Regions from separate parts of the Pseudomonas sp. LBUM1663 genome, predicted to be linked through region 3. Evidence: predicted binding sites of a transcription regulator. Region 3 holds the regulator's gene; each other region holds the start of a gene.
What was found. Region 3 encodes FliA, which starts transcription of late flagellar genes. Its sites were predicted from a motif close to CTAAAGTTTNNNNNNNNNNNGCCGNTAA; they were not measured.
Positions count from the first base shown of each region.

Region 1 (9,648 bases), 1.4 Mb from region 3:
TAGCAGATCAGCACGACAGGCATGCCGAGCACGTCATCAGCCAGCGTCGCGGGTTGCAGTTCGGCCACCGCCACCACGGCAACCAATGCCATCACCACCAGCCCGAGTCGGCGGACCCAACCCTGAAGGAATTCGACCTGGGGTTTTTCCCAGCGGAAATGCAGTTCAGCCACGCCGCCCGGCGCGAGGATCCGGTAAGCGGTGTAGAACACCAGCCAGGCCTGGGCCATTTGCAGCAGCGCCGCGCCCATGTTGGCGTTCTGCCCGCGGGCGTCGATCTGCAAGGCCAGACCGCACAAGGCCAGACCCAGCGAGACCGGCATTGCCAGCAGGATGTTGATCAGGATGGCCTGGGGCGTGTGCCACTGACTGTCGCGCTTGAAGTGGCCGATGTCCTGGTGAACTTTGCTCAGTCGGGCATACAGGCTTTTACGCCGCCACAGCAGGGCACCGATCAGCAACACCAGGGGCAGGAACAGCAACGGCCGCTGGATCAGGCCATCACTCAACTCGCTCAGGCTGGAAGCCCACGGCAGCGTGGTGACCTGCCGTTGCAGGCGTTCCGGTACGGCACGCATCCATTCCAGGTCCAGCGGCTTGTTGCTGGGGATCCAGAACATCTGCTCATCGAGGGTCGCCCGCAGGCTTTGCGCGGTGCTGAGCAGCTGTTTCTGATTGAGTTGCAAGGTGATGGATTCGTTGAGCACCGCACTCAGTTCGCGGTTCAGGCGTTCCAGCAGGTCTGCGCGGGTGGTGGCCAGTTCCAGCAGACTTTTTCGCAGCTGCGGGGTGACTTGCTCCGGCGGTTGGGTGGACAGCAGGTTGTCGACATAGGTCGCGGGGTTGCTGAGCAATTCCCGCTGCTGGCTGACTTCAAACTGGTACAGGCGAATATCGGCGATCTGGTCGGCCAGGTCGCGGTCGAGCTTGAGACGCGGCAGGGACTGTTTCTGCTTGTAGAGAATCTTCGACAGCAGCAGGCTGCCCTTGAGTACGTTGATTTGTTCGTCCAGCGCCGAATCGCTTTGGGTCACATTGTCCAGCTGCTGTTTGGTCTGCAGGTTCTGCTGGGTGACCTCATTGAGTCGGTCGGTGCTTTTGAGCAGGTAGTCCGAAAGCTTCAGGTTGGCCGCACTTTCGGTGGCCAGCAGCGCGCTGCTGCCGGACTTCTGCGCTTCGATGGACTGCTGCGTCACCGTCTCCTGGGACTGGGCCAGACGCTTCTGGTTGATCAGGGTTTGCAGCTCCTGGATTTCCTGATCCAGGCGATCGGATTTTTCGCTCAGCAAGTCGTGCTGGCTGTTACCCAGATCCTGCAACTGGTTGTTGCCGGCCAGTTCCTGGCGACGCAGCGGAATCAGCGCATTCAGTGCCGCGAGTTCGGCATTCAGCAGGTCACGCTGTTCACCGCTCAAGGTCTTGCCGGCGTCCTTGCCGGCCTTGAGGATGTTGTTGATCTGTTGAATGCGCGTCTGGCTGGCGGAAATTTCCGCCTGCGCGCGCTCGGGGCGGGTCTGTGCGGTAATCACCAGGCTGTTGGCATCGGCCAGCGCCTTCTGCAGGTCGCTTTGCTGGGTCGAGCGCTCGGTGAGCATTTGCTCAAGCTGCTGGATCGACTGGTTGGCGTAGCGTTGCGGCACCGGCGGCATTCTGGTGGCTTTGAGCTTGGCCAGCTCACGCTGGTTCTCGATGTTCTGCTTGGGCGCGGTGGCGAGCTGCTGCTTGAGTGCGACCAGCTTTTGTTCGTAGTCACGCTGGTTGCCGAGCTGGGTCAGCGTGCTTTGCAGGACGGATTGCAGGGCTTTCTGATCCGCTTCCGGCAGTTTGCGATCGGCGATCTTGTCCAGATTCGCCTGCACGGCTTCGCTGGTCGGCGGTTCGGCCGCTTGCAACGTACCGACAGAAAGACTCAAGCCCAGCAGGGCCATGATGAAAAAAGTGCGCAGGGTTGACATAGAGACCGATCGAAAACGAGACGAAGTGGGGGGCGTGTTGACGTTTAATCACGGATCGCGTTGGAGCTGTGAGCGATCCGCGCAAGGCGCGGGACGAAGGTAAGGGTTGTTTCCTTACCAAGTCCCGCAACGCAGTGCGGCTCGCTCACAGCTCCAACCCGCAGGGCCCAGCCCCGCAAAGCGCAATCCGTCGTTATTCGTCGTTCATTTGGAGCAACCAAACTTCTCTCCTCATGCCTAGTCTTGCGCTTTGCGGGGATGGGCGCGACCGTGATTAAACGTCAACACGCCCCCTAGTTTAGAGGAAGAGACCCGGACCCGGGCGACTTCCTTCGGGGAATCTGACGCCCACTTTGCCGATCTTGTTCCCCTCCATGACCGCAACAGTCCAGATGGTGTTGTTCCACTCCACCTGGTCGCCGACGACGGGAGCTCCGCCGACTTTTTGGGCAATGAAATGCCCCAGGGACATGTCCGGATCGATGCCTTCGACTTTCAATCCGTACAGCGCCGCAACCGCGGCCAGCTGGGCGTCTCCTTCGAGCACGAAGTCGCCGAAGAAGCGCAGATCGAGGCCGCGTTGCGGTGCCTGACTGAAGAGTTTTCCGAGGGCCGGAAGGTTGTGTTCATGGCCGATAACACACAGCAAATCATCGACTTCGAGCACCGTACTACCCGACGGATGGAGCAGTTGCTGACCACGAAACAACGCCGCAATACGTGTGCCTTCGGGCATTTTCAGTTCGCGAAGGGGCGAACCGATGCACCATTTCTCGGCACCGAGGCGATAAACGAACAGCTCCCACTCGCTGGTGACATGCACCTCCAGCGCTGCGCGCGAGATCGGCGCCGGCTCCGGCGGAACGGTCACTTTCAAAAGCTTCGCCACCCACGGCAGGCTCGTGCCCTGCACCAGCAGCGACACCAGCACGATAAAGAAGGCGAGGTTGAAGTAGAGCTGGGCATTCGGCAGGCCGGCCATCAGCGGGAACACCGCCAGAATGATCGGGACCGCACCGCGTAGTCCGACCCAGGAGATAAACGCCTTTTCGCGGCCGTGGAACGCCTTGAATGGCAGCAGGCCGACCAGCACTGACAGCGGTCGTGCAAACAGAATCATCCACAGCGCCAGGCCCAGAGCCGGCAGGGCGATCGGCAACAGGTCATGCGGCGTCACCAGCAGCCCCAGCACCAGGAACATGCCGATCTGCGCCAGCCAGGCCATGCCGTCGAGCATGTGCAGAATGCCGTGGCGGCTGCGCACCGGACGATTGCCGATCACCAGGCCGCAGAGATAAACCGCCAGGAAGCCGCTGCCGTGCAGGGCGTTGGTCAGGGCGAACACGACCAGGCCGCCCGCAATCACCAAAATTGGGTAGAGGCCGTTGGCGAGGTTGATCCGGTTGACCAATTGCAGCATGACCCAGCCACCGCCGAGGCCGACCACGGCACCGATGCCGAACTCACGCACGAAGTGCCCGAGCAGGCTCCAGTGCAGGCCGGTCTGGCCGCTGGCGAGCATGTCGATCAGGGTGACGGTGAGAAACACCGCCATCGGGTCGTTGCTGCCGGATTCGATTTCGAGGCTGGCGGTGACCCGTTCGTTCAGGCCTTTACCGCCCAGCAGCGAGAACACCGCCGCGGCGTCGGTCGAGCCGACAATGGCGCCGATCAGCAAACCCTGAATGATGTTCAGGTTGAACAGCCAGGCGGCGACCATGCCGGTCAGCGCGGTGGTGATCAACACCCCGACCGTCGCCAGCGACAACGCCGGCCACAACGCCACGCGAAAGCTGGATACGCGGGTGCGCAAGCCGCCATCGAGCAGGATCACTGCGAGGGCGAGGTTGCCGACCAGATACGCCGTGGGGTAGTTGTCAAAGATAATGCCGCCGCCGTCGACGCCAGCGGCCATGCCCACGGCGAGGATGATCACCAGAATCGGGATGCCGAGGCGCGAGGAAAGTGAACTCACCAGAATGCTCGCACCTACCAGCAACGCGCCGATCAAGAACAGGCTGTTGATGGTCGTCGCATTCAAAGGCAGTACTCCAGAAAGCTGAAAGGCGGGCACAAACTGACCATGCAGTCTGCGTGCCAGCGATTCTAACCTGTTGAAATGTGATGCTGTCAAAAAGCTTTTGCAGCCGCGACAACGTCACCGGGTTGAGTTCGATCCCTGTGGCGAGGGAGCTTGCTCCCGCTGGGTCGCGCAGCGACCCCGAAGAGGCGGCGCGGTGAGTCAGATTCAACGCGCAGGCCAATTGGCGACTGCTTCGCAGACGAGCGGGAGCAAGCTCCCTCGCCACAGTGAAGGTGTCGCTGCTTACAGGCTAAACCGCCCAACCATGTTGTTCAGGTCCAGCGCCAATCGCGACAACTCATTGCTCGCCGCACTCGTCTGATTCGCCCCGGTCGCCGATTGCACCGACAAATCACGAATGTTCACCAGGTTGCGATCCACTTCCCGCGCCACCTGCGCCTGTTCTTCAGCCGCGCTGGCGATCACCAGATTCCGCTCGTTGATCTCGAGAATGGCGCTGTTGATCGTGTCCAGCGAAAGACCTGCACCACGGGCAATGTTCAAGGTCGATTCAGCACGTTCGGTGCTGTTGCGCATCGAGTCCACCGCGTGTTCGGTGCCGCTCTGGATGCTGCCGATCATGCGTTCGATCTCGCTGGTCGACTGCTGAGTGCGATGCGCCAATGCACGCACCTCATCCGCCACCACCGCGAAGCCACGTCCGGCTTCACCGGCACGCGCGGCTTCAATCGCTGCGTTCAACGCCAGCAGGTTGGTCTGGTCAGCCAGGCCACGGATCACGTCCAGCACCTTGCCGATGTCACGGGATTCGTTGGCCAGATCACCAATCAGGGTCGCGGTGCTCTGCACATCGGCGCTCATGCGTTCGATGGCGCTGACGGTTTCCTGCACCAGGTCACGACCGTCGCCGGCCGAGGTGGTGGCGTTCTTCGAGGCTTCGGACGTGCTCACGGCGTTGCGCGCGACTTCTTCCACGGCGCTGGTCATTTCATTGACGGCGGTGGCGGCTTGTTCGATTTCGTTGTTCTGCTGGGTCAGGCCGCGGGCGCTTTCGTCGGTGACGCTGTTCAGTTCTTCAGCGGCGGACGCCAGTTGCGTGGCCGAGCCGGAAATCCGTTGCAGGGTGTCACGCAGTTTGTCCTGCATCTTCGACATGGCCAGCAGCAAGCGGCCGGCTTCGTCTTCGCCATCGACATGAATCGGACGAGTCAGGTTGCCCTCGGCGATTTCTTCGGCCGCGCTCAAGGCGTTGGCGATCGGCTTGGTGATGCTGTTGGTCAGCAGCCAGGCGAACAGCAGGGTCAGGGCAGTGGCAATCACCAGCAGGGTGACGACCAGGTTGAACGCCGAGGAATACTGATCCGTTGCTTGTTGATTAAGGTCGACCGCTTGTTGGTTGTTGATCAGCATCAGGCGGTTGAGCACGGCGTTGACGGCTTCAGAGTTGTTCAACAGATCGGTGTTGAGCAAGGTGCGCAGTTCTTCCACCTGGTTGTTGCGCGACAGACTCTTCATCCGGTCTTCAAGCTGACGGTACTGGCCAAGCAACTGCACGTATTGGTCGTAAGCCGCACGCTCGTCAGGGCTGCTGATGAATTTTTCATACTCAGTCTGTGCGGCACGGATCTGCTGGTTGCGCTGTTCGAACAGCTCGATGGTTTTTTGCTGCACGTCGGGTTCGCGGTTGGTCAACAAGCGATAGGACAGAACCCGAAGGCGCAGGGTCAGTTGGGTGAACTCATCCAGCGCCTTGATGCTCGGCACGCTGCTCTCGACGATGTTCTCGCCGGCGCCGCGAATCTTGCTCATCTGGTTCAAGGCAAACACACCCAGAACCAGCATCAAACCGCCAATCAGGGCGAAACCGAGGAACGCCCGCGGTGCGATATTCATATTACGAAGGGACATGCTGTTTACCAAAGTGAGCGCACCCGTGCGGCGCTGAAGCTGACGTATGAGTGACTTATCGGTCATACGACTAAAGTCTTGAGTGCCTGCGCGTTTTTGTCGCAGACGGGCTCCGGCGACGAAGTGCAGGAACCAGATCCGCCAATCACAGTCTTTAAAGCTCGCGAGGAAGGTCGCCCGCCAGGAAAATCAAGGCCTTGCGCCTGAATAACCCTGGCATCCGTGGTGACTTTTCTTTATCTTACGCGCCCTTTGAAAATGCTTGGAAAATCAAAATGTTGGAAGCATCCCTTAGCCAATTGGAACAGCTGGTCAGCGATCTGGTGCAACAGAACCAGACCCTGCTCGCCACCAACCAGACCCTGAGCGCAGAACTGGCCCAGGCCAAGGATGAAAACGAAAGCCTGCAACTGAACCTGATGGAGCAGGAAGAGAAACAAGGCGCCACCGCGGCCCGCATCCAGGCCCTGGTTGAGCGCGTCAGCGCCGGCCCGGTCAGCGCATGAATCACGGCGCCGCAGGGGTAAAAGTCGTCTCGATCCTGGGGGAGGACTATTCGATCAAGGCGCCGGCCGGGGAAGAGCAAACCCTGCTGGACGCCGCGATGATGTTGAAAGCTGCCTTGGCCGACACCAAAAGGAAGTACCCGACGCTGATCGGTGACCGACTGCTGGTGCTGGCTGCGATGAATCTGTGTTCCCAGCAGATTGAAATGCAAAAGCAGCACAAGCAGGAACTCGACCGTTACCAAGAGCAAGTCAGCGCCACGGTTGAAGTGATCTCCAAGACGATCAATCAGGCCTGATCGGCTTTGCGCACAACCAAAGAATAGATTGTCGTTTGAGTTGTATACAATCGGCACGGCTGTTGCAGTGTTTCAGCCTCTTATTCTTTGGGGGTGCTCCATGCAGTTCTGGCGACGCAGTATTCAATGGCAGTTAATCCTGAGTATGGGCACTGCCCTGCTGGTCAGTATTCTGATCGTGGTTGGCATTTATACCCTCGTGGTCAACCGCCTCGCCCAGAGCTATCTGGTTGAACAGGCACTGCCGTCGAGCATCGAAGCGATGCGCAACGACATCGAACGAATCCTCGTCCAACCCCTCACCGCCGCCAAGGACATCGCCAGCAACAGCATGGTGCGCGACTGGCTGGCCGGGGGTGAAAACAGTGCCCAGACCGCCGCATTCGTCGAGTATCTTGAAGGCATCCGCGCCGAACACAAAGCCTTCACCGCGCTGATCGTCGGCACGGCTTCAAACCATTACTTCACTGAAAAAGGCCTGGACCGGACCCTCAGCCGTTCCAACTCCAAAGACGCCTGGTTCTACGCATTTCTCGACAGCAACCAGCCGCGCACCCTCAATATCGACAATGACACCGCGACCGGAGAATTGGCGCTGTTCATCGACCTCAAGGTCGAGCAGGCCGGTAAAGTCGTGGGCGTTGCCGGGCTTGGGTTGAGCATGAAAGAGCTGTCAGAGCTGATCCACAACTTCAACTTCGGTGAGCGCGGCAAGGTCTATCTCGTGCGTTCCGACGGTTTGATCCAGGTCCACCCTGAGGCGCAATTCAGCGGCAAGCGCACCCTGGCCGAGCAAATCGGCGCACCCGCAGCGCAAGCGGTCATGGGGCAACTTTCCAGCTCAAAAGCATCTGCCACCAACAGCAGCTTCGTCCGCGATGGCGAAGACTATCTGGCGTTGAGCCTGCCGTTACGGGACCTGGGCTGGACCCTGGTGGCCGAAGTGCCACAGTCGCAGATCTACGCCGAAGCCCGTCGCGCCATGTGGATGAGCAGCGGCATAGGCCTGGCGGTGGCGCTGGTGTGTCTGTTGCTGGTGGTCTTGCTGGCCCGTGGCCTGGTGCGGCCGATCCGTCAGGTAACAGCCGCGCTGGTAGCCATCGGTAGCGGTGGGGGAGATTTGACCCATCGGTTAGATTCCAGTCGCGCCGATGAGTTGGGTGACCTGGCGCGCGGCTTCAATCGATTCCTCGACAGCCAGCGCGAGATGATCGGCGAAGTGCTGACCACCAGCGAGCGTTTGCGCACGGCCGTCGGCCAGGTGGCGCGAGTGGTGGAGAACACCGCGGAACGTTCCGGCCGTCAGCAGGAAATGACCGACATGGTGGCCACCGCCGTTCATGAGATGGGCCTCACCGTGCAGGAAATCGCCCAGAATGCGGGTAACGCGGCGGTCGCTTCGCAGAACGCCCGGGATGAAGCGATGCAGGCGCGGGAAGTGGTCGGTGGGTCGATCAGGCATATAGAAAGCATGTCCGACGAAATCGGCATCGCCGCCAGTGCCGTCGGCGAATTGGCCGATCAGGTCGCGTCCATCGATCAAGTGCTGGCAGTGATTCGCGGGATCTCCGAGCAGACCAATTTACTGGCACTGAATGCGGCTATCGAAGCTGCGCGGGCCGGGGATATGGGGCGTGGGTTTGCAGTGGTGGCGGATGAAGTGCGCACGTTGGCGCGGCGCACTCAATCGTCGACCGATGAGATCCAGCAGATGATCGGCAGCCTCAAGCAGGGTGCGGAGAATGCCGTTTCATCCATGCATTCCGGGCAGGCAGCGACGGGCACCGGCGTCGAGTCGAGCCAGCGCACTGGCGCATCGTTGACGGCGATTACCGGACAGGTCGAGCGCATCAGCGACATGAACCATCAGGTGGCGACGGCCACAGAGGAGCAGTCGGCGGTGACGGAAGAGATCAACCGGAACGTGCAGGGGATTTCCGATTTGGCCCGGGCGACGGCGGGGGAAGTGAGAGCTTGCCGTGAGGATTGCCAGACGTTGCAGAGGTTGGCGGATGATCTGGCGCGGCAGATGGGTGGGTTCAGGCTGAGCTGATAAATGTATCGCCTGTACTGACGCCATCGCGAGCAGGCTCGCTCCCACATTGGATCTGTGAACACTTGACCCTGTGGGAGCGAGCCTGCTCGCGATTGGATTTCAGCAGCAGCAAAAAATCCTGATCAAAACCACTCATCCTGCATCCCAAGACAAACATCATCCCGAGCCTCAAGAATCGCCAACTCATGGTGGCAACCCGGCACTTCCCATGTCAGGAAATATCGCGCTGCCTGCAGCTTGCCCTTATAGAAGCTCACATCCGCCGCATGCCCTTTGGCCAACCCTTCCTCGGCCCGAATGGCCTGTTCCAGCCAGCGCCAGCCAATCACCGTGTGCCCGAACACTTTCAGGTACAGCGCCGAATTCGCCAGGCTGCTGTTGACCTTGCCTTGCCCGAGATCCGTCAGTAAGCCGATGGTCACCGCTTGCAGGCGCGCCACCAGTTTCTCCAGCGGTTCACGCAGGGCGGTCAACGACTCATGCGCCTGCGACCGTTCGGCGGTGTTGGCAATCAAGCGGATCAACTGCTTGAGCCCCGCGCCACCATTCTGCGCCAGTTTGCGTCCCAGCAAATCCAGCGACTGAATCCCGTGGGTGCCTTCGTGGATCGGGTTCAAACGGTTGTCGCGGTAATACTGCTCCACCGGGTATTCGCGGGTGTAACCATGGCCGCCGAGAATCTGGATCGCCAGTTCGTTGGCCTTCAGGCAAAACTCCGAGGGCCAGGATTTGACGATGGGAGTCAGCAAATCCAACAGCTCGTGGGCCTGCTTGCGCTGGTCTTCAGTCTCCAGTGTGGTGGTGTCATCGAACAGTCGCGCTGCGTACAGCCCAAGGTCGAACGAGCCTTCGACGTAGGCTTTCTGCGTCAACAACATGC
Region 1 is NZ_CP166792.1:457,543-467,190, forward strand. Features, by position in the region: gene mscK (mechanosensitive channel MscK) at 1-1,955, opposite strand, end outside; gene ACA075_RS02130 (potassium/proton antiporter) at 2,254-3,996, opposite strand; gene ACA075_RS02135 (methyl-accepting chemotaxis protein) at 4,282-5,907, opposite strand; gene ACA075_RS02140 (hypothetical protein) at 6,183-6,413, shown strand; gene ACA075_RS02145 (cell division protein ZapA) at 6,410-6,712, shown strand; partial or broken gene ACA075_RS02150 (HAMP domain-containing protein) at 6,858-7,901, shown strand; gene ACA075_RS02155 (methyl-accepting chemotaxis protein) at 8,034-8,765, shown strand; gene ACA075_RS02160 (acyl-CoA dehydrogenase) at 8,891-9,648, opposite strand, start outside.
Region 1: the regulator FliA is predicted to act here: its motif matches at 5,963-5,990, upstream of ACA075_RS02135 (methyl-accepting chemotaxis protein).

Region 2 (9,648 bases), 3.1 Mb from region 3:
GCCAGGCTTGAGGTGTCGATTTTCAGGTCGGTCAGCACACCGTTGATGATCTTGCCGTTGGCATCAACACCATAACCCTGCAGGCGGTTACCGTTGTTGTCGACCACGTAGTTTTCGGCGTCAGTCTTGAACGCGCCGGCACGGGTGTAGCTCAGGGAGCCGTTGTCGCTGAGGATGAAGAAACCGTTGCCCTGGATACCCATGTCCAACACGTTACCGGTGTTGTTCACGTCGCCCTGGCCGAACTGCTGGGAAACGTTGGCCAGACGCACGCCGTTGCCGATGGTCTTGCTGCCGGTACCCAGGCGCGTGGCCGAGTACACGTCTTCGAATTCTGCACGGGACGATTTGAAACCGGTGGTCGCGACGTTGGCGATGTTGTTGCCGGTCACGTCCAGTTGTTTGTTGGCTGCATAGAGACCGCTAAGGCCGATATTGAAAGACATATTCCACTCCTTTGTGCCGTGTTAGTCGGCTCTATATACCAATGGTTTGTACTTTGGACAGGGCAACACTGCCCAGGCCTGCCAGGTTCAGCATCAACTCACCGCCGGTCTGGCTGATGGTCACACTGTTGACGGTTGCCGGCAGGTAAGTCACCAGCGAGGTCGCCTTGCTGTCGTAAGTCGCGGTGGCGGCAAATTTGTACTTGCCAGCCTTGGCCACTTCGCCTGCATCGTTCTTGCCGTCCCAGATGAAGCTGGCGTTGCCGGCCTTCTGGCTGCCCAGGTCGATGGTGCGAATCAATTTGCCATCAGCGTCGGTGATCTTGATCGTCACCGGATCCACCGATGCCGGAACCACGGCCGTGCCGTTGAAGCTCTTGGAGGTATCGACGACCGCTGTGTCGGTCTGCGCGACCACCGAGCGGCCCACCAGCGAAGACGCTTGCAGCGCTTGCGACGAGTTGTAGTTGCCGGCAATGCCGCTGACCGTATCGTTCAGCGTGGTGATGCCTTCCAGGCTACTGAACTGAGCCAGCTGAGCGACGAAGTCACCGTTGTCCTGGGGCTCGAGCGGGTTCTGGTTTTTCAGCTGGGTGACCAGCAATTGCAGGAACGCATCCTTGCCCAACGCCTTCTTGCCGGTGGCGCTGTTGGTCGCCGAGGTCAGGCCGTCGGCGCTGGTGTTGGTCTTGACCGAAGAATTGGCCAAGACATCCTTGATGTTCACGCCGCTGGTGGTATCGGTAACACTCATCTGAGTCGCCCCTTATCACTGACCGAGGGTCAGGACCTTCTGCATCATGGTTTTGGCGGTGTTCATCATTTCGGCGTTGGTCTGGAACGAGCGACTGGCGGAAATCATGTCGGCCATTTCTTCGACGACGTTGACGTTCGGGTAGTAGACGTAGCCCTTGGCATCGGCGGCCGGATGATTCGGCTCGTAACGCGCATCAAGGTTGCTCTGGTCTTCGACCACGCCCAGCACTTGCACGCCTTGACCGGCGGCGTCCTGGTTCTGGAACAGCGAATCGCTGCCGCCGCTCTGGCCGCCCTGGAACATGGTGGCGAACACCGGGTGACGGGCGCGATAGGTCTGGTCGATGCTCGACGAGACGGTTTCGGCGTTGGCGATGTTCGAGGCCACGGTGTTCAAGCGCGTGGTCTGCGCACTCATGCCGCTACCGGCAATGTTGAAAACACTGGATAGAGACATGAATTACTCTCCGCGCAGGGCTGACATCAGCCCTTTGAATTTGCTGTTGAGCAGGGTGAAGCTGGCCTGGAAGCCGACGGCGTTTTCCGCGTAGTTCGACTGTTCCAGTTGGGCGTCCACGGTGTTCTGGTCGATCGACGGCTGCATGGGCGTGCGATACATCAGCGACTCGTCGCCATTGCCCAGGCCTTCGGCCTCGATATGGCGGTTGTTGGTCATGTTCAAGGCAAACGTGCCACCCTTGGTTTTCTCGTTCTGTGCGGCGAGCACTTTGGAGAACTCCAGATCCCGAGCCTTGTAGTTCGGGGTGTCGGCGTTGGCGATGTTGTTGGCCAGGACCTCGGCACGCTGCGCGCGGAAGCCCAGGGCTTGTTCGTGGATACCGAGCGCTTTATCGAAGCTGATGCTCATGTCGGGAAACCTTCGGGTGACCTGATTTTTCGTATCAGAGACATAGCAAGCGGCGTGCCAATTCAAAAAAGCCCGGAAACCGGGGCTTTGCCGGCAGTGGCAAGGCGGCAATGCCAGAAAAGCGGCAACCGATTTCCGCCGCCTGCCGCTTTTCTGCCGCTTATCACCCTACAAAGAACAGCACCGGCCTCCTGTAGGAGTGAGCCCTGTGGCGAGGGGGCTTGCCCCCGTTCGGCTGCGAAGCAGTCGTAAATGCGATTTAACTTTGAAATGCCGGGGCCGCTTCGCGACACAACGGGGGCAAGCCCCCTCGCCACAGGGCTCACTCCCACAGGGTTCTAGTGGTGGGTTCGGGAAATCATCCGGCAAAAAAAACGGGAGTCCCTGAGGACTCCCGTTTTTTTAATGCTGCCAACGAATCACTTCGCCTGGTAAATGATCCCCGGGCTGCACTGGACCATCTGGTAATGATCCGGCAAACCGTTCAGCGCTTCGGAGGCGCCGAGGAACAGATAACCGCCCGGCTTGAGCGTGCTGTGAATGCGCAACAGGATGTCTTTCTTCACCTCGGCGGAGAAGTAGATCAGCACGTTGCGGCAGAACACGATGTCGAACTTGCCCAAGGCTGCGTAGCTGTCCAGCAGGTTGAACGAGCGAAATTCCACGCGGCTCTTGATCGGTGCCTTGATGGCCCAGCGTCCCGGCCCTTTGGGGTCGAAGTAACGCTGAAGGCGCTCGGGCGACAGGCCACGGCCGATGGCCAGGCTGTCGTACTCGCCGGTCTTGCAGTTGGTCAGCATGGTGCCGGACAAGTCGGTCGCGACGATTTGCGCGCCCATCTTCAACTGGCCCATGTTGACGCGCTCGAACTCATCGATGGACATCGACAGCGAATACGGTTCCTGACCCGACGAGCACGCCGCCGACCAGATCCGCAGGCGCTGGCCGGGGGCCGCCTTGATCGCTTCGGGCAACACCTTGTTCTTCAAGACTTCAAACGGATAGGTGTCACGAAACCACAGGGTTTCGTTGGTGGTCATGGCATCCACCACCATCTCGCGCAAACCGCTGCGCGGCTGGGTCTGGATGCGCTGAACCAGCTCACCCAGGGACTTGATGCCTTGCTGCTCCATCAGTTTGTTGAGACGGCTCGAGACCAGGTACTGCTTGTTTTCACCGAGCAAAATGCCACAGGCTTTTTCCAGGAATACCCGGAACTGTTCGAAATCCAAATTACCCGTAGACAAAGATGCCGCCTCTTAAATCGTGTTAACCACCAGGGGCAGAAGGCCCCTAGCTGATATCTGCTGCTTTGATCCGGTCGACTACCCGGGATGCCAGGTCATCAGGACGGAATTTGGCAAGGAAGTCATCCGCGCCGACCTTCTTGACCATTGCCTGATTGAATACACCCGACAACGAAGTATGCAGGATGATATGAAGCTTTTGCATGCGCGGGTCGTTGCGGATCTCGGCCGTCAGGGTGTACCCGTCCATTTCCGGCATCTCGATGTCGGAAATCATCATCAGGAACTCTTCTTCCGGCTTCTTGCCCTCATCAACCAGCTTGCGCAAGTAATCCAGCGCTTGCCGGCCGTCGTTCAATGCCACCACTTCGACGCCGACCGTTTGCAGGCAACGAGTCACCTGCTTGCGCGCCACCGACGAGTCATCGACCGTCAATACCCGCAAGGACAGCGCCTTGTGCTGGGTTTCGACATCCACCACGCCGACCGAAATCGCTTCCGGTGTCGGCGCCACTTCCGCCAGCACTTTCTCGACGTCGATGATTTCGACTAACTGATTGTCGACCCGAGTCACAGCTGTCAGGTAATGATCGCGTCCCGTGCCCTTGGGTGGCGGATGAATCTCCTCCCAGTTCATGTTGACGATGCGCTCCACCGAGCGCACCAGGAAACCCTGGGTCTTGGTGTTGTACTCCGTGATGATCACGAACGGGTTGCTTTGATCTTTAAGTGCGCCGGAGCCGGTCGCCATTGCCAGATCAAGAATCGGAATGGTCGCCCCCCGGATACTTGCCACACCGCACACGACAGGACTGGACTTGGGCATCAGGGTCAGTTTGGGGCATTGCAGCACTTCCCGAACCTTGAACACGTTGATCCCATACAGCTGCTGGCCGTCGAGACGGAACAACAACAGCTCAAGGCGATTTTGCCCAACCAATTGCGTGCGCTGGTTTACTGCATCCATTACACCAGCCATGCACAGACTCCTACACCAACGCTTAAGTGTGTTGCGACGCACGTTCATTGCTAAACGGCACGGCGCTTGCTTTTTAACTCTTATGAACACAGAACCGACATTTTTCCGACGCCTGACATCAATGACCCGCAAATTGCTTTGCGCGATGTCGGCCGTTTGCCTGTTCAACGCTGGCAGCCCTGCCCTTGCTGACGCGGTTACCTTGCCTGACATGCTTATCGGCGTCACTCAGGGCTTTCTTGAATTCACCGTAGAAGACTATTTGGCCACCAGTCAAACGGAAGGACGCTACGAAATCGAGGTCAACCAGCTCGATCCGCGACTGCGCATGCCCATGTGCGACAAGGAATTGACAGCCACCCTGGAGAGCCCAGCGACCCCGATTGGGCGGGTCACGGTCAAGGTCCGCTGCGACAGCACATCCCCCTGGACAGTCTTCGTACCCGCTCAAGTCCGCCTGTTTCGGGACGTTGTCACCACCACCCGACCGCTCAAACGCGCCGGGGTCATCGAGCCCGGCGACGTCATGTTGCGCGAGCGGGACATCAGCCTGATCAACCAGGGTTATTTCACCTCCCTGGAACAAGCCGTAGGACAGAAACTTACCCGACCAACGGTCGCCAATCAGGTCCTGACGCTGGTCCATCTCGAACAGGCGGAAGTCATCAGCAAGGGCGACCAAGTGGTGATTACCGCCCGCAGTGGTACGCTCAGCGTGCGTATGCCAGGCGAAGCCCTGTCCAACGGCGGCCTGCGTGAACAGATTCGTGTGAAAAACCTCAACTCCCAACGGGTCATCAAGGCGCAAGTCACCGCGCCGGGCCAGGTGGAAGTGGCCATGTAGTACGATCTGCTGGTGAAAGATGGCGCGCCGCCCGGCGGTTCCCTAAACTGTGCCGCAGGCAGGACAAGCGCTGGCGCATGCAAGCTCATTGATAAATGGGCCTAAAGTTTTCGCAGGGAGAGCCGAAAACATGGCAAGCGTCCAAATACCCAGAGGTTTTTTATCATGGTCATCGATTTCAGCCGTTTGAACAGCTCCTCGTCACTTACCGGTAGTACGCGTACCAGCACCGCGAAGGAAACCGCCGAAACCGGCAAATCCGCGCCGCTGAATACCCCGGCCGAACAGGCCAGTACCGCCAAAAGCGGGGAATCGGTACACCTCAGCAATGAGGCTCAACAGTTGCAGAAGGTCACTGACAAGCTGCGCGATCAGCCTGCCGTCGATAACGCCCGCGTGGCCGAGTTGAAAGCAGCGATTGCCGATGGCAGCTATAAAGTCGACAGCAACCGTGTAGCCAGCAAACTGCTCAACTTCGAAGCCCAGCGCTAGGCCACGGCCTGCGCCAGGCTTTTGGACGCTTAAACCCCAAGGCCAGCCATGCACGACACTAATTTACTGCAACTGATCACCGACGACTTTGCTCCAGCGCAATACTTGCTGGAGTTACTGCAAACCGAGTCCCTCGCCTTGCACGGTCGCGACATGCCGCTGCTCGAAGATATTCTGGCGCAGAAACAGGCAATGATCATTCTGCTTGAACAGCATGGCCGCAAGCGCAGTGAAATCCTCGCCAGCCTGAATCTGCCGACCGATCGCAGTGGCCTGGAGCAACTTGCCAGCCAGTCGAGCATCGGCGATCAATTGCTGGAACAGAGCGAGAAACTGACCGATCTGCTGGCTCAATGCCAGGCGGCCAACGTCAACAATGGCCAGTCGATCCTGGTCCAGCAGGCCGCCACGGCCAATCAGCTGAAAATCCTCACCGGCGGCGAACCGCCAGCGCTTTACGATGCCCGCGGATCAACCTCCATGCTAGCGAAGCCGCGCCCGCTTAGTCAGGCTTGAGCCTGTTAATGAGCACGCTCTATCAAGACGCCTCACATGCTGGCAGTATGCTAGCAAGTCGCAGTCATATTTTGTCTGGAGAATGATGAACCGTGTTCAATGCCTTAAACGCGGAAGATGCTCCGCAGCCACCCAAGGTGCTATCCACGCCGATGGAGATCGCCGGTAACCTGCGGCAGCTGCAAGAAAGCCATGACCCGCTGATCATCACGTTCCACGAACGCAGCCAGCGCTTCCAGAGCTATCTGGTGGACGTCGACCGTGACGGCAACCGCATTGCCCTGGACGAAATGGTGCCTCGCGATGGCGAACGCTATCTGCTGGCAGGCGAATCATTTCGGGTTGAAGGCTTCCACGAGGGCGTGCGCATTGCGTGGGAAAGCAACGGCACGCTGACCATCGATGAGTCCGGTGGCGGTCGCTGCTACCGCGGCACTCTTCCCGATGAAGTGGTCTACCACCAGCGCCGCAATGCCTTCCGGGCTGCGCTGAAGCTGGCGCAACTGGTCGATGTCGAACTGGGCGGTGAAAAGCTCAAGTTCCCGATCAGAGGCAAGCTGCTCGACATCTCTGCCACGGGCTGCAAGCTGCGCTTTGAAGGTGACATCACCCCCCGGCTGCAACTGGGTCAGGTCTACGACCGCTTTATTGCCGACCTGCCCTTCGGCAGCATGACCGCGCCGGTGGAACTGCGGTACCTGCACTTCGAAGAAAGAATCTCCACCACCTTCGCCGGCATCCGCTTCCACAACATGAGCGGACTGGTGCAGCGCCAGGTTGAACGATTCGTCTATCAGCTTCAGCGTGAAGCGCGCCGCTTCGACAAAGACGACATGTAATACGGCGCTTCAACAAAAAACGGGCAGTCCCTTGCGGTGACTGCCCGTTTTTTTATGCGCCGGTTTAAGGCCGGGCCTCGGTAAAGCTTTGCTCGCGACCCGTGTCCGGGTCTTCTGGTGGTGGATCGATCTCGGGATCCGGCTCTGGTTCAGGCGCAGGTTCTGGGCTGATCGGGTTTTGCATCTGATCCTGCACCACCTGCTCATCAACCCGCGGGTCAAGGCACGCCACCAGTGGCGAACTCGACATGCTGTCCGGCATGGCCACGTGATGCAGCGGTGCATCTTCGACCTGATGCAGGTTGGTGACCGCTTTCGGGCGGATCCGCCACACCAGCACCAACGCGAAGAAGCTGAAGAAGGCATACAGCATGTGGCTGCCAAACAGCTTCATCAGGACCCCGGCCACCAACGGCCCGATACTGGCGCCCACGCCGTAAGTCACCAGCAACATCGCAGTCAGGGACACGCGACGATCACCTTCGACGTGGTCATTGGAGAAGGCCACCGCCAGCGGATACAGGCAGAACATCACCAGCGAGCAGAAGAACCCGGCGACAAACAGAACCTCCAGCGGGACCTGCTGCATGATCGCCAGCGGCAACGCGGTCAGGGCCAGGACCACCGCAAAACAGCGGATCAACAACGCCCGGTCATAACGGTCGGACAGCCAGCCCAATGGCCACTGCACCAACAGCCCGGCAAAAATGCAGCTACCCATGAATAGACCGACCTGCTCCGTCGACAACCCTTGCTGCGAGGCATACAACGGCGCCAGACCGTAGAAGGAGCCAATAATCAGCCCTGCTCCCAGCACCGTACTCAACGACTGCGGCACCCGCTTGATGAAGAACCGCGGCTCCATCGGCGCCGGATGCAGCGGCGCCGGGTGAATCCGCCGGGTCAGGGCCACCGGCACCAGGCACAGCGCGAAACACAAGGCGACCAGCATCAGCAGTTCCAGGCCCAGGGCCGGGTGCATGACCAGAATCAGCTGACCGAGCACCAGCCCCAGGTAGGAAGCGATCATGTAGCCGCTGAACACCGTGCCGCGCTGGGACGCTTCGGCCTGCTCATTGAGCCAGCTTTCGATCACCATGTACTGGCACATCATGCCGAGGCCGACGATCACCCGCAGGAATATCCACGCCGGCAGCCAGTCGATCAGGCCGTGACCGAGCACCGCCGCGCCGACAATCCCGGCGCACGCTGAATAGGCGCGAATGTGCCCGACCCGGGCGATCAGTCGGTGACCGATCTTGCCGCCCAGCACCAGGCCGAAATAGTTGGCCGCCATCAACGCACCGACCCACAAGCTGTCGACGTTATCCGCCGCCAGGCGCAGGCCCAGGTACGTACTCAGCAAGCCTGAGCCGATCAACATCATCAGCGAGGCAAAATATAGCGCTCGAAAAGGTTTCCAGATTTGGCGCATCGGCGTTCCGAGCGGCTCCTTGCGGTAAGAACGGGCTATCCGAAAAGATAGCCCGAAGACGACAGGTCGTCAGGCCTGGGCGGCCAGGACACGGCGCTCCCAGGGCGTAATTTCATCAAAGAAGCTAGTCAACTCCAAGGTCTTCGAAGCGACGTAGCCTTCGATGAACTCCTCGCCGAACAGTTCCTTCGCCAATTGGCTACGTTTCAGACGCTCAAGAGCGGCATGCAAGGTACACGGCAATGAAAGATTATCCGGCACCTCGAACTCACCCTGGATCGCCGCGCTTGGCTCCAGTTCGTTTTCAATGCCATACAAACCGGCGGCGAGACTCGCGGCGATCGCCAGATACGGATTCGCATCGGCCCCCGGCAAGCGGTTCTCGACCCGACGAGCGGCCGGCGAACTGGCAGGAATGCGCAATCCCGCGGCACGATTGTCGTGGGACCAGCAGGCATTGTTGGGCGAAGCAAACGGATGGCACAAGCGCTGATAGGAATTCACGTTAGGCGCGAACAGCGCGGTGAAATCCGCCATACCGGCCTGCTGCCCCCCAATGAAATGCCGGAAGGTCGCCGTCGGCTGACCGGCCTTGTCGCTGAACACATTCCGTCCGCTGCCGATCTCGACGATGCTCTGGTGAATGTGCATCGAACTGCCCGGCGTGTGCGCCAGCGGCTTGGCCATGCACACCACGGTCAGGCCGTGCTTGAGCGCGACTTCTTTGAGCAGGTGTTTGAATAGGAATGTCTGGTCGGCCAGCAGCAACGGATCACCGTGCAGCAAGTTGATCTCGAACTGGCTGACGCCCATCTCGTGCATGAAGGTGTCACGCGGCAAGCCCAGGGCCGCCATGCAGGCATAGACTTCACTGAAGAACGGCCGCAGACCGTTATTTGAACTGACACTGAACGCCGAATGCCCCTCCTCGCGACGACCGTCCAGGCCCAGCGGCGGCTGGAACGGTTGCGTCGGGTCGGGATTGGGCGCGAACACGAAGAATTCCAGCTCGGTCGCCACCACCGGCACCAGGCCCAGCGCCGCGTAACGGGCGATGACCGCTTTGAGTTGGCCACGGGTCGACAGCTTCGAGCTTTCGCCGGTCAGTTCATCGGCGTCGCAAATGGCCAGTGCCCGGGGTTGCTGGCTCCAGGGCAGGCGGTGGATGTGCGCCGGGTCAGGCACCAGCGCCAGGTCGCCATCATCGCTGCCGTAAAAACGTGCTG
Region 2 is NZ_CP166792.1:4,921,175-4,930,822, forward strand. Features, by position in the region: gene flgE (flagellar hook protein FlgE) at 1-446, opposite strand, end outside; gene flgD (flagellar hook assembly protein FlgD) at 478-1,200, opposite strand; gene flgC (flagellar basal body rod protein FlgC) at 1,216-1,659, opposite strand; gene flgB (flagellar basal body rod protein FlgB) at 1,663-2,070, opposite strand; gene cheR (protein-glutamate O-methyltransferase CheR) at 2,490-3,317, opposite strand; gene ACA075_RS22590 (chemotaxis protein CheV) at 3,364-4,296, opposite strand; gene flgA (flagellar basal body P-ring formation chaperone FlgA) at 4,379-5,140, shown strand; gene flgM (flagellar biosynthesis anti-sigma factor FlgM) at 5,306-5,632, shown strand; gene ACA075_RS22605 (flagella synthesis protein FlgN) at 5,681-6,148, shown strand; gene ACA075_RS22610 (flagellar brake protein) at 6,241-6,987, shown strand; gene ACA075_RS22615 (MFS transporter) at 7,052-8,422, opposite strand; gene ACA075_RS22620 (glutamine synthetase family protein) at 8,492-9,648, opposite strand, start outside.
Region 2: the regulator FliA is predicted to act here: its motif matches at 5,242-5,269, upstream of flgM (flagellar biosynthesis anti-sigma factor FlgM).

Region 3 (9,648 bases):
CCGGCGATTGACGCTCGAGCGTGGCCAATGCGGTGCTCGACGGCAACAGCGAAATGCGTTCGTCGCTGGTCGGCAACAGCAACTGACCGGGAAGGCCTTGCGGCACGCTGCCCTTGTGCAGGAACAGGTCGTAGCTGCTGTGTTCCAGGCTGTCGGGGTCATAGCCGAAGTAGCTGGTCATGGAGCCGTGCGGATCGAGATCGACCACAACCACGCGCTTGCCCGCCTCGGCCAGTAAACCGGCTAAAGCGATAGAGGAAGTGGTTTTACCAACACCACCCTTTTGATTGGCAACGGCCCAGACTCTCATTCGAAATGTTCCTCCCGGTCGATACGCTCGACCGAGAAATAGCTCAACGTGTTAATGCAGGCGACGGAGAATTGACGGCGCTCTCTCGTACCGGCGACTTGCCCGGGGTCGGTGCAGTTTGTGTGCCAGCACGCTTCAACGCCGCGTCCGGTTGCGCATGGGCGGTCCCGGTACCGGTGAGGCTGCGGCGTACATCGAGATTTCGAGACACGACCAGCACCACGCGACGGTTGCGCGCCCGGCCCTCGGCGGTGGCGTTATTGGCCACCGGCTGGAATTCGCCGTAACCCACTGAGGCCAGGCGGCCAGGGTTCACGCCCTGCATCGCCAGCATGCGCACGATGCTCGCCGACCGGGCCGAGGACAGCTCCCAGTTGGTCGGGTACTGCGCGGTACGGATCGGTTGATCATCGGTGAAGCCTTCGACGTGGATCGGGTTGTCGAACGGTTTCAGAATGCCGGCGACCTTGTCGATGATGTTGAACGCCATGTCGCTGGGCATGGCGTCGCCGCTGCCGAACAACAGGCTGGAATTGAGCTCGATCTCGACCCACAACTCGTTGCCGCGCACGGTCATCTGATTGGAGCTGATCAAGTCGCCGAACGCCGCGCTGATGTCATCGGCGATGCTTTTCAGCGGATCGCTGGCACCAGCGACACCGGCATCGACCTGCTCGCTGTCCTTGACCAAGGGCTTGGCCGGGGTCACGGTCATCGGCCGCTCTTCCCCAACCGGGATCGGCTTGAGGGAGCGATCGGCGTCGGCGAAGACCCCGATCAGCGCTTGCGAAATGATTTTGTACTTGCCTTCGTTGATCGAAGAGATCGAATACATGACCACGAAGAATGCGAACAGCAACGTGATGAAGTCGGCGTAGGAAACGAGCCAGCGTTCGTGATTGACGTGTTCTTCAGGTTGCCGACGACGAGCCATAGTCCGTTACTCCCATCAATCCATGAAGCCCTGAAGCTTCAACTCAATAGAGCGAGGGTTTTCACCTTCGGCGATCGACAGGATCCCTTCCAGCAACATTTCGCGATAACGCGACTGACGCAAGGCAACCGACTTGAGCTTGGCGGCAATCGGCAGCAACACCAGGTTGGCACTGGCCACGCCGTAGATGGTCGCGACGAAGGCGACGGCGATGCCGCTGCCCAGTTGCGTCGGATCGGCCAGGTTGCCCATGACATGGATCAGGCCCATTACCGCGCCGATGATGCCGATGGTCGGCGCATAACCGCCCATGCTTTCGAAGACTTTTGCGGCTTCGATGTCGCGGCTTTCCTGGGTGTAGAAATCCACTTCCAGAATGCTGCGAATCGCTTCCGGCTCGGCGCCGTCGACCAGCAGTTGCAGGCCTTTGCGCGAGTAGCTGTCAGGTTCGGCATCGGCCACCCCTTCCAGACCGAGCAGACCTTCCTTGCGCGCGGTCAGGCTCCAGTTGACGACGCGGTCGATGCCGCCGGCCAGGTCAACGCGAGGCGGAAACAGAATCCAGCCAAGGATTTGCATGGCACGTTTGAAGGCGCTCATCGGCGATTGCAGCAATGCCGCGCCGATGGTCCCACCGAGTACGATCAGCGCCGCCGGGCCGTTGGCCAATGCGCCGAGGTGACCGCCTTCAAGGTAGTTGCCGCCAATGATGGCGACAAACGCCATGATGATCCCGATTAGGCTTAAAACATCCATCAGATACACGCCTCGACCAAGTGCCTGCCAATATCGTCCAGACCGTAGATTGCGTCGGCGAGGTCGGCTTTGACGATGGCCATCGGCATGCCGTAGATCACGCAGCTGGCTTCATCCTGAGCCCAGATCGCACTGCCGCCCTGCTTGAGCAGACGCGCGCCTTCACGACCGTCGGCGCCCATGCCGGTCAGTACGACCGCCAGAACTTTGTCGCCGTAGGACTTGGCTGCCGAACCGAAGGTGATGTCCACGCACGGTTTGTAGTTCAGACGCTCGTCGCCCGGCAGGATTTTCACCGCGCCACGGCCGTCGATCATCATTTGTTTGCCACCCGGCGCCAGCAGCGCCAGGCCCGGACGCAGGATGTCGCCATCCTCGGCTTCCTTGACGCTGATGCGGCAGAGCTTGTCCAGTCGTTCGGCGAAGGCCTTGGTGAACGCGGCCGGCATGTGCTGGATCAGCACGATCGGGGCCGGGAAGTTGGCCGGCAACTGGGTCAACACCCGCTGCAGGGCAACCGGACCGCCCGTGGACGTACCGATAGCCACCAGTTTGTACGCTTTGCGTTTTGGCGCTGGCGACGACGGGCCGGAAGATGCCGGGGCCGGGGCGTAGCTACGCGCCGGAATCGGTGCCGCTGCCGGACGCGAAGGCGTGCTGCTGCCGTAACTGCTGACGCTCGAAGGCGCAGGCGTCGGGGCAGGTGCGGCGACCGGGGCCGGTGCGCTGTAGGTGCTGGCACGACGGTTACTGCGCGAGATGCTGAGAATTTTCTCGCACAGCAGTTGCTTGACCTTCTCCGGGTTACGGGAGATGTCTTCGAAATTCTTCGGCAGGAAATCCACCGCGCCGGCGTCCAGCGCATCGAGGGTTACCCGGGCGCCTTCATGGGTCAGCGAGGAGAACATCAATACCGGGGTCGGGCAGCGCTGCATGATGTGCCGCACCGCCGTGATGCCATCCATCATCGGCATCTCGTAGTCCATGGTGATCACGTCTGGCTTGAGGGCCAGCGCCTGATCGATCGCCTCTTTTCCGTTGGTCGCCGTACCGACGACCTGGATATTCGGATCCGCTGAAAGAATTTCCGAGACGCGGCGGCGGAAAAACCCCGAATCGTCCACCACCAGGACTTTGACTGCCATAAACACTCCGTTAGGACGGAGCGAGGCTTAGTCGCCCCGCTCCACCAGAATCAAATACGCCGTGCGGCGTAACGCTTGAGCATGCTCGGAACATCGAGAATCAGCGCGATGCGACCGTCACCGGTAATGGTGGCGCCCGACATGCCCGGGGTTCCCTGGAGCATTTTGCCCAATGGCTTGATGACCACTTCTTCCTGGCCCACCAGCTGGTCGACGACGAAGCCGATCCGCTGAGTACCCACCGAAAGGATCACCACATGGCCTTCGCGCTGCTCTTCGTGAGCAGCGGAGCTGACCAGCCAGCGCTTGAGGTAGAACAATGGCAGTGCCTTGTCCCGCACGATCACCACTTCCTGACCGTCCACCACGTTGGTGCGCGACAGGTCGAGGTGGAAGATCTCGTTGACGTTCACCAGCGGGAACGCGAACGCCTGGTTGCCGAGCATGACCATCAGCGTCGGCATGATCGCCAGGGTCAACGGGACCTTGATGACGATCTTCGAGCCTTTGCCCTTGGTCGAATAAATATTGATGGTGCCGTTGAGCTGGGCGATTTTGGTTTTCACCACGTCCATGCCCACGCCGCGTCCGGAGACATCGGAAATTTCGGTCTTGGTCGAGAAACCCGGCGCGAAGATCAGGTTGAAGCAGTCGGACTCGCTGAGGCGATCCGCGGCATCCTTGTCCATCAAGCCTTTCTTCACGGCAATGCCGCGCAGGACATCAGCGTCCATGCCCTTGCCGTCATCGGAGATGGACAGCAGGATGTGGTCGCCTTCCTGTTCAGCGGAAAGGATCACCTTGCCGCTGCGAGGCTTGCCCATCGCTTCGCGCTCGGCCGGCTCTTCAATACCGTGGTCGACCGAGTTGCGCACCAAGTGGACCAGCGGGTCGGCCAGTGCCTCGACGAGGTTCTTGTCGAGGTCGGTTTCTTCGCCGACCAGTTCCAGGTTGATCTCTTTCTTGAGCTGGCGAGCCAGGTCGCGAACCAGACGCGGGAAGCGCCCGAAGACCTTCTTGATCGGTTGCATCCGGGTCTTCATGACCGCGGTTTGCAGGTCGGCCGTGACCACGTCGAGGTTCGACACGGCCTTGGACATGGCTTCGTCGCCGCTGTTGAGGCCCAGACGGACCAAGCGGTTACGCACCAATACCAGTTCGCCGACCATGTTCATGATTTCGTCGAGACGCGCGGTATCAACCCGCACGGTGGTCTCGGCTTCGCTGGCCGGTTTTTCCGGTGGCGGCGCGGACGGTGCGCGGGCTGGAGCCGGTGCAGCGGCAGCCGCCGGTTTCGGCGCTTCGGCTTTTGGCTCGGGCGCTTTGGCAACCGGTTTCGGCGCAGCAGCCTTGGCGGCTGGAGCAGCCACCGCAGCACCTGTGCCGACTTCAGTGAATTTGCCTTTGCCATGCAATTCGTCGAGCAGCGATTCGAACTCGTGATCGGAGATCAGATCACCGCCGGCCGCTTTCGCGGTTGGCGCAGCCGCTGCGGGTACGGCGGCAATGGCCGATTCCAGCGCGTCCACCGCAAAGTTGCCCTTGCCGTGCAGCTGGTCGAGCAGTGCTTCGAATTCGTCGTCGGTAATATCGGAGCTGTCGCCGGCCGCTTTCGGAGCAGCCGGTGCAGCAGCCGGTGCCACCGCGTCGACGGCGAACTGGCCTTTGCCGTGCAGTTGATCGAGCAACGACTCGAACTCGGCATCGGTAATTTCGTCGCTGGCCGCCGAATCGGCAGCCGCCACTGGAGCAACCGCCGGCGCTTCGGCTTGAGCCTTGACGGCGTTCAGCGAGTCCAGCAATTGTTCGAATTCGTTATCAGTGATGTCGCCCGATTCTTCAGCGGCAGGTGCTTCGACCACTTCAGCAACCGGTGCAGATTCATCAGCCGTTTGCGGCTCGGCCAGACGGGCCAGTGCCGCGAGCAATTCAGGCGTGGCAGCCGTAATCGGGCTGCGTTCGCGAACTTCGGTGAACATGCTGTTCACCGCGTCCAGCGCTTCGAGAACCACGTCCATCAGTTCCGAGTCGACGCGACGCTCACCCTTGCGCAGGATGTCGAACACGTTCTCGGCGATGTGACAGCACTCCACCAGCTCGTTGAGCTGGAGGAAGCCGGCGCCCCCTTTTACAGTGTGAAAACCGCGAAAAATTGCATTGAGCAAGTCCGCATCATCCGGTCGGCTTTCAAGCTCAACCAGCTGTTCGGACAGTTGCTCTAGAATCTCGCCGGCCTCAACCAGGAAATCCTGAAGGATCTCTTCATCGGCGCCGAAGCTCATTAAGGGGGTGCTCCTAACAGGTTTAAAAACCTAAAAAACCTAAAATGCTAAAACTCTAAAATCCTAGGCTGGATAACAAATCGTCCACATCGTCCTGACCGGACACAACGTCTTCTCTTTTATCGGCATGAATCTGCGGACCTTCACCCTGAGAGAGATGTTTTTGCGGATCTTTTTCAGCCAGCATCGCATCACGGTCATGTTCGATACCCGCAAAGCGGTCTACCTGACTGGCCATGAGCACGAGCTTGAGCAGGTTGCTTTCAACTTCGGTGACCAACTGGGTCACGCGCTTGATCACCTGACCGGTTAGGTCCTGGTAATCCTGAGCCAGCAGAATGTCATTGAGGTTGCTGGACACTGTGCGATTGTCTTCGCTGCTGCGTGTCAGGAAACCGTCGACGCGCCGGGCCAGTTCGCGGAACTCTTCAGCCCCGACTTCGCGACGCATGAACCGCCCCCAATCCGTGCTCAACGCCTGGGCTTGTTCACTCAGGCTGTTGACCAGCGGCGTGGCGTTTTCCACCAGGTCCATGGTGCGATTGGCGGCTGCTTCGGTCAGCTTGACCACATACCCCAGACGCTCGGTGGCGTCCGTGATCTGCGACACTTCCTCGGCTTGCGGCATGTTCGGGTCAATCTGGAAATTCACGATCGCGCTATGCAGCTCGCGAGTGAGCTTGCCCACTTCCTGATACAGGCCGCGGTCACGGGTCTGATTGAGCTCATGGATAAGTTGCACAGCGTCGCCGAACTTGCCTTTTTCAAGGCTGTCGACCAGTTCGCGGGCATGTTTTTTCAGGGTCGATTCAAAATCGCCCAGTGAAGATTCTTTATGCTCCATAGCTCCCCCGTGGCGCAGTGGATCAACCGATGCGTTCGAAAATCTTCTCGATTTTTTCTTTCAACGCCTGGGCCGTGAAGGGTTTGACCACATAGCCGTTAACACCGGCCTGGGCCGCTTCGATAATCTGTTCGCGCTTGGCTTCGGCAGTCACCATCAAAACCGGCAGGTGCTTGAGCTTTTCATCGGCGCGCACGTGACGCAGCAGATCGATACCGGTCATGCCAGGCATGTTCCAGTCCGTTACCAGAAAGTCGATGCTCCCGCTGTTGAGAACCGGAATGGCAGTAGTGCCATCGTCGGCCTCGACCGTGTTGGTGAACCCAAGGTCACGCAACAGGTTTTTTATGATCCGCCGCATCGTTGAGAAGTCATCAACGATGAGGATTTTCATGTTCTTGTCCAATTCGACCTCCAAGCAGTCTTAAACGCGCCCAGCACCTGGACGCGCCATTTCAATCAATCCGGCAATGCACTCGATGACTGTCTGGAGCACAACAGATCGCGACCGGTGCAGTTCAACACCCCACCGGCCTCGTTCGCAGTGTCCCCACACTGCCTTCAGCGCGCTCGCCACTCCCCCAAACGCCCCCGCAAACGGGCCGCGCACTGGCTATGTAACTGGCTGACCCGCGATTCGCTGACCCCCAGGACCTCACCGATTTCCTTGAGGTTCAGCTCTTCGTCGTAGTACAGCGCCAACACCAGTCGCTCACGCTCCGGCAAATTGGCAATCGCGTCCGCCAGCGCGGCCTGGAAGCGTTCATCTTCCAGATCGCGTGACGGCTCCAGATGTGCACTCGCGCCATCCTCGTGCAGCCCTTCGTGTTCGCCGTCCTGCAACAGATCGTCGAAACTGAATAACCGGCTGCCCAGGGTGTCGTTCAAAATCCCGTAATAATCGTCGAGACTCAATTGGAGTTCGGCCGCAACCTCATGATCTTTAGCGTCACGACCGGTTTTAGCTTCAATCGAGCGAATTGCGTCGCTGACCATGCGGGTATTGCGGTGAACCGAACGTGGCGCCCAGTCCCCCTTGCGTACTTCATCGAGCATCGCGCCGCGGATTCGAATGCCCGCGTAGGTCTCGAAACTCGCGCCTTTGCTGGCGTCATATTTGGTCGATACTTCAAGCAGGCCGATCATCCCGGCCTGGATCAGGTCTTCAACCTGGACACTGGCCGGCAGACGGGCCAGCAAGTGGTAAGCAATGCGTTTGACCAGTGGCGCGTAACGCTCGATCAGCTCGTACTGCGCGTCACGTGCCGACTTCTTGTAGAGGTTGTAGCCACTGGCTGTCATAGGACGGGTCCTGCGGTCTGTTGCACGAGGCGCTCGACGAAAAACTCCAGGTGCCCACGCGGATTGGCAGGCAGCGGCCAGGTGTCGACCTTCTGCGCGATCGCCTTGAACGCCAGGGCGCACTTGGACCGCGGGAAAGCTTCGTAGACGGCGCGCTGTTTCTGCACGGCCTTGCGCACGCTTTCGTCGTATGGCACCGCGCCTACGTATTGTAGGGCGACGTCGAGGAAGCGGTCCGTGACCTTGGTCAACTTGGCGAACAGGTTGCGGCCTTCCTGCGGGCTCTGGGCCATGTTGGCCAGGACGCGGAAGCGGTTCATGCCGTAATCGCGGTTCAGCAGTTTGATCAGCGCATAGGCATCGGTGATCGAGGTCGGCTCGTCGCACACCACCAGCAAGACTTCTTGCGCTGCGCGAACGAAACTGACTACTGAGTCACCAATACCCGCAGCGGTGTCGATCACCAATACGTCGAGGTTGTCGCCGATATCACTGAAGGCCTGAATCAGACCGGCGTGCTGGGCCGGGCTCAGATGAACCATGCTCTGAGTGCCGGACGCGGCCGGAACGATGCGAATACCGCCAGGGCCCTGCAACAGAACGTCGCGCAGCTCACAGCGGCCTTCGATCACGTCGGCCAGGGTACGTTTGGGTGTCAGCCCCAACAGGACGTCGACGTTCGCCAGCCCCAGATCGGCGTCCAGCAGCATGACGCGCCGGCCGAGCTCAGCTAGAGCCAGGGACAAGTTCACTGACACGTTAGTCTTCCCGACGCCACCTTTGCCGCCGGTCACCGCGATCACCTGTACGGGATGCATGCTGCCCATGTTATTTCTTTACCTTGTCTTGCATAGACGGAGGCCACATTACTGGCTGCGCGCTCAATAACTGAACAATGCATGGCAGACCATCGATGTAGGTACAAAAACTGTTCATTAGTACCTCAGCCAACCTGCTTGGTCGGGCTGTGGTAGATATCAGCGAACATGTCAGCCATGGCTTCTTCGCTGGGTTCTTCTTGCATTTGAACGCTTACGGCGCGACTGACCAACTGATGACGACGCGGCAGATGTAAATCATCCGGAATACGCGGGCCATCGGTCAGGTAGGCCACCGGCAATTCATGACTGATCGCCAGGCTCAACACCTCGCCCAGACTTGCCGTTTCATCCAGTTTAGTCAGGATGCAGCCAGCGAGCCCGCAGCGCTTGTAACTGTGATAAGCGGCAGTTAGAACCTGTTTCTGGCTGGTGGTTGCCAAAACCAGATAATTTTTTGACTTGATGCCACGTCCGGCCAGGCTTTCGAGCTGCATGCGCAGGGCCGGGTCGCTGGCCTGGAGGCCGGCGGTATCGATCAGCACAACGCGTTTGCGCAGCAACGGCTCCAGCGCCTGCACCAGCGATTGGCCCGGATCGACGTGGGTTACCGACACGTTGAGAATCCGGCCCAGGGTCTTCAATTGTTCCTGAGCACCGATACGGTAGCTGTCCATGCTCACCAGCGCGATGTTTTGCGCGCCGTATTTAAGCACGTAGCGGGCCGCGAGCTTGGCCAGGGTGGTGGTCTTGCCCATGCCGGCAGGGCCGACCATGGCAATCACGCCGCCCTCTTCCAGTGGCTCGACTTCCGGTGTGGCAATCATCCGCGCCAGGTGCGCCAGCAACATGCGCCAGGCCTGACGGGGTTCGTCAATGTCGGCAATCATCGCCAGCAAGTCGCGGGACAACGGACCGGACAGGCCGATGCGTTGCAGGCGACGCCAAAGATTGGCCTGGGCTGGACGGCTGCCTTGCAGCTGATTCCAGGCCAGGGAGCCGAGTTGTACTTCCATCAATTCGCGCAGGCTGTTGAGTTCGAAACGCATCGAATCGAACGCCCGTGGATCGACGCCGCCAGCGGCAGGTGCCGGGGCTGGTGCCGAGCGACGAGGTTCGGCATACGTCGGCTCGATCAGCGGCTCGGCGGCGGTCAACGGCAGGCCGGCGAACAATTGGCGATTGGTGGTCTTGTCGCCTTCGGTTTCGCCGTCGCCACGCAGGCTCAATTCGGCCTGGGCGGTGACGATCCGCGAC
Region 3 is NZ_CP166792.1:1,810,192-1,819,839, reverse strand. Features, by position in the region: gene ACA075_RS08155 (ParA family protein) at 1-310, opposite strand, end outside; gene motD (flagellar motor protein MotD) at 354-1,244, opposite strand; gene ACA075_RS08145 (flagellar motor protein) at 1,260-2,000, opposite strand; gene ACA075_RS08140 (protein-glutamate methylesterase/protein-glutamine glutaminase) at 2,000-3,145, opposite strand; gene ACA075_RS08135 (chemotaxis protein CheA) at 3,196-5,427, opposite strand; gene ACA075_RS08130 (protein phosphatase CheZ) at 5,483-6,271, opposite strand; gene ACA075_RS08125 (chemotaxis response regulator CheY) at 6,294-6,665, opposite strand; gene fliA (RNA polymerase sigma factor FliA) at 6,833-7,573, opposite strand; gene fleN (flagellar synthesis regulator FleN) at 7,570-8,400, opposite strand; gene flhF (flagellar biosynthesis GTPase FlhF) at 8,517-9,648, opposite strand, start outside.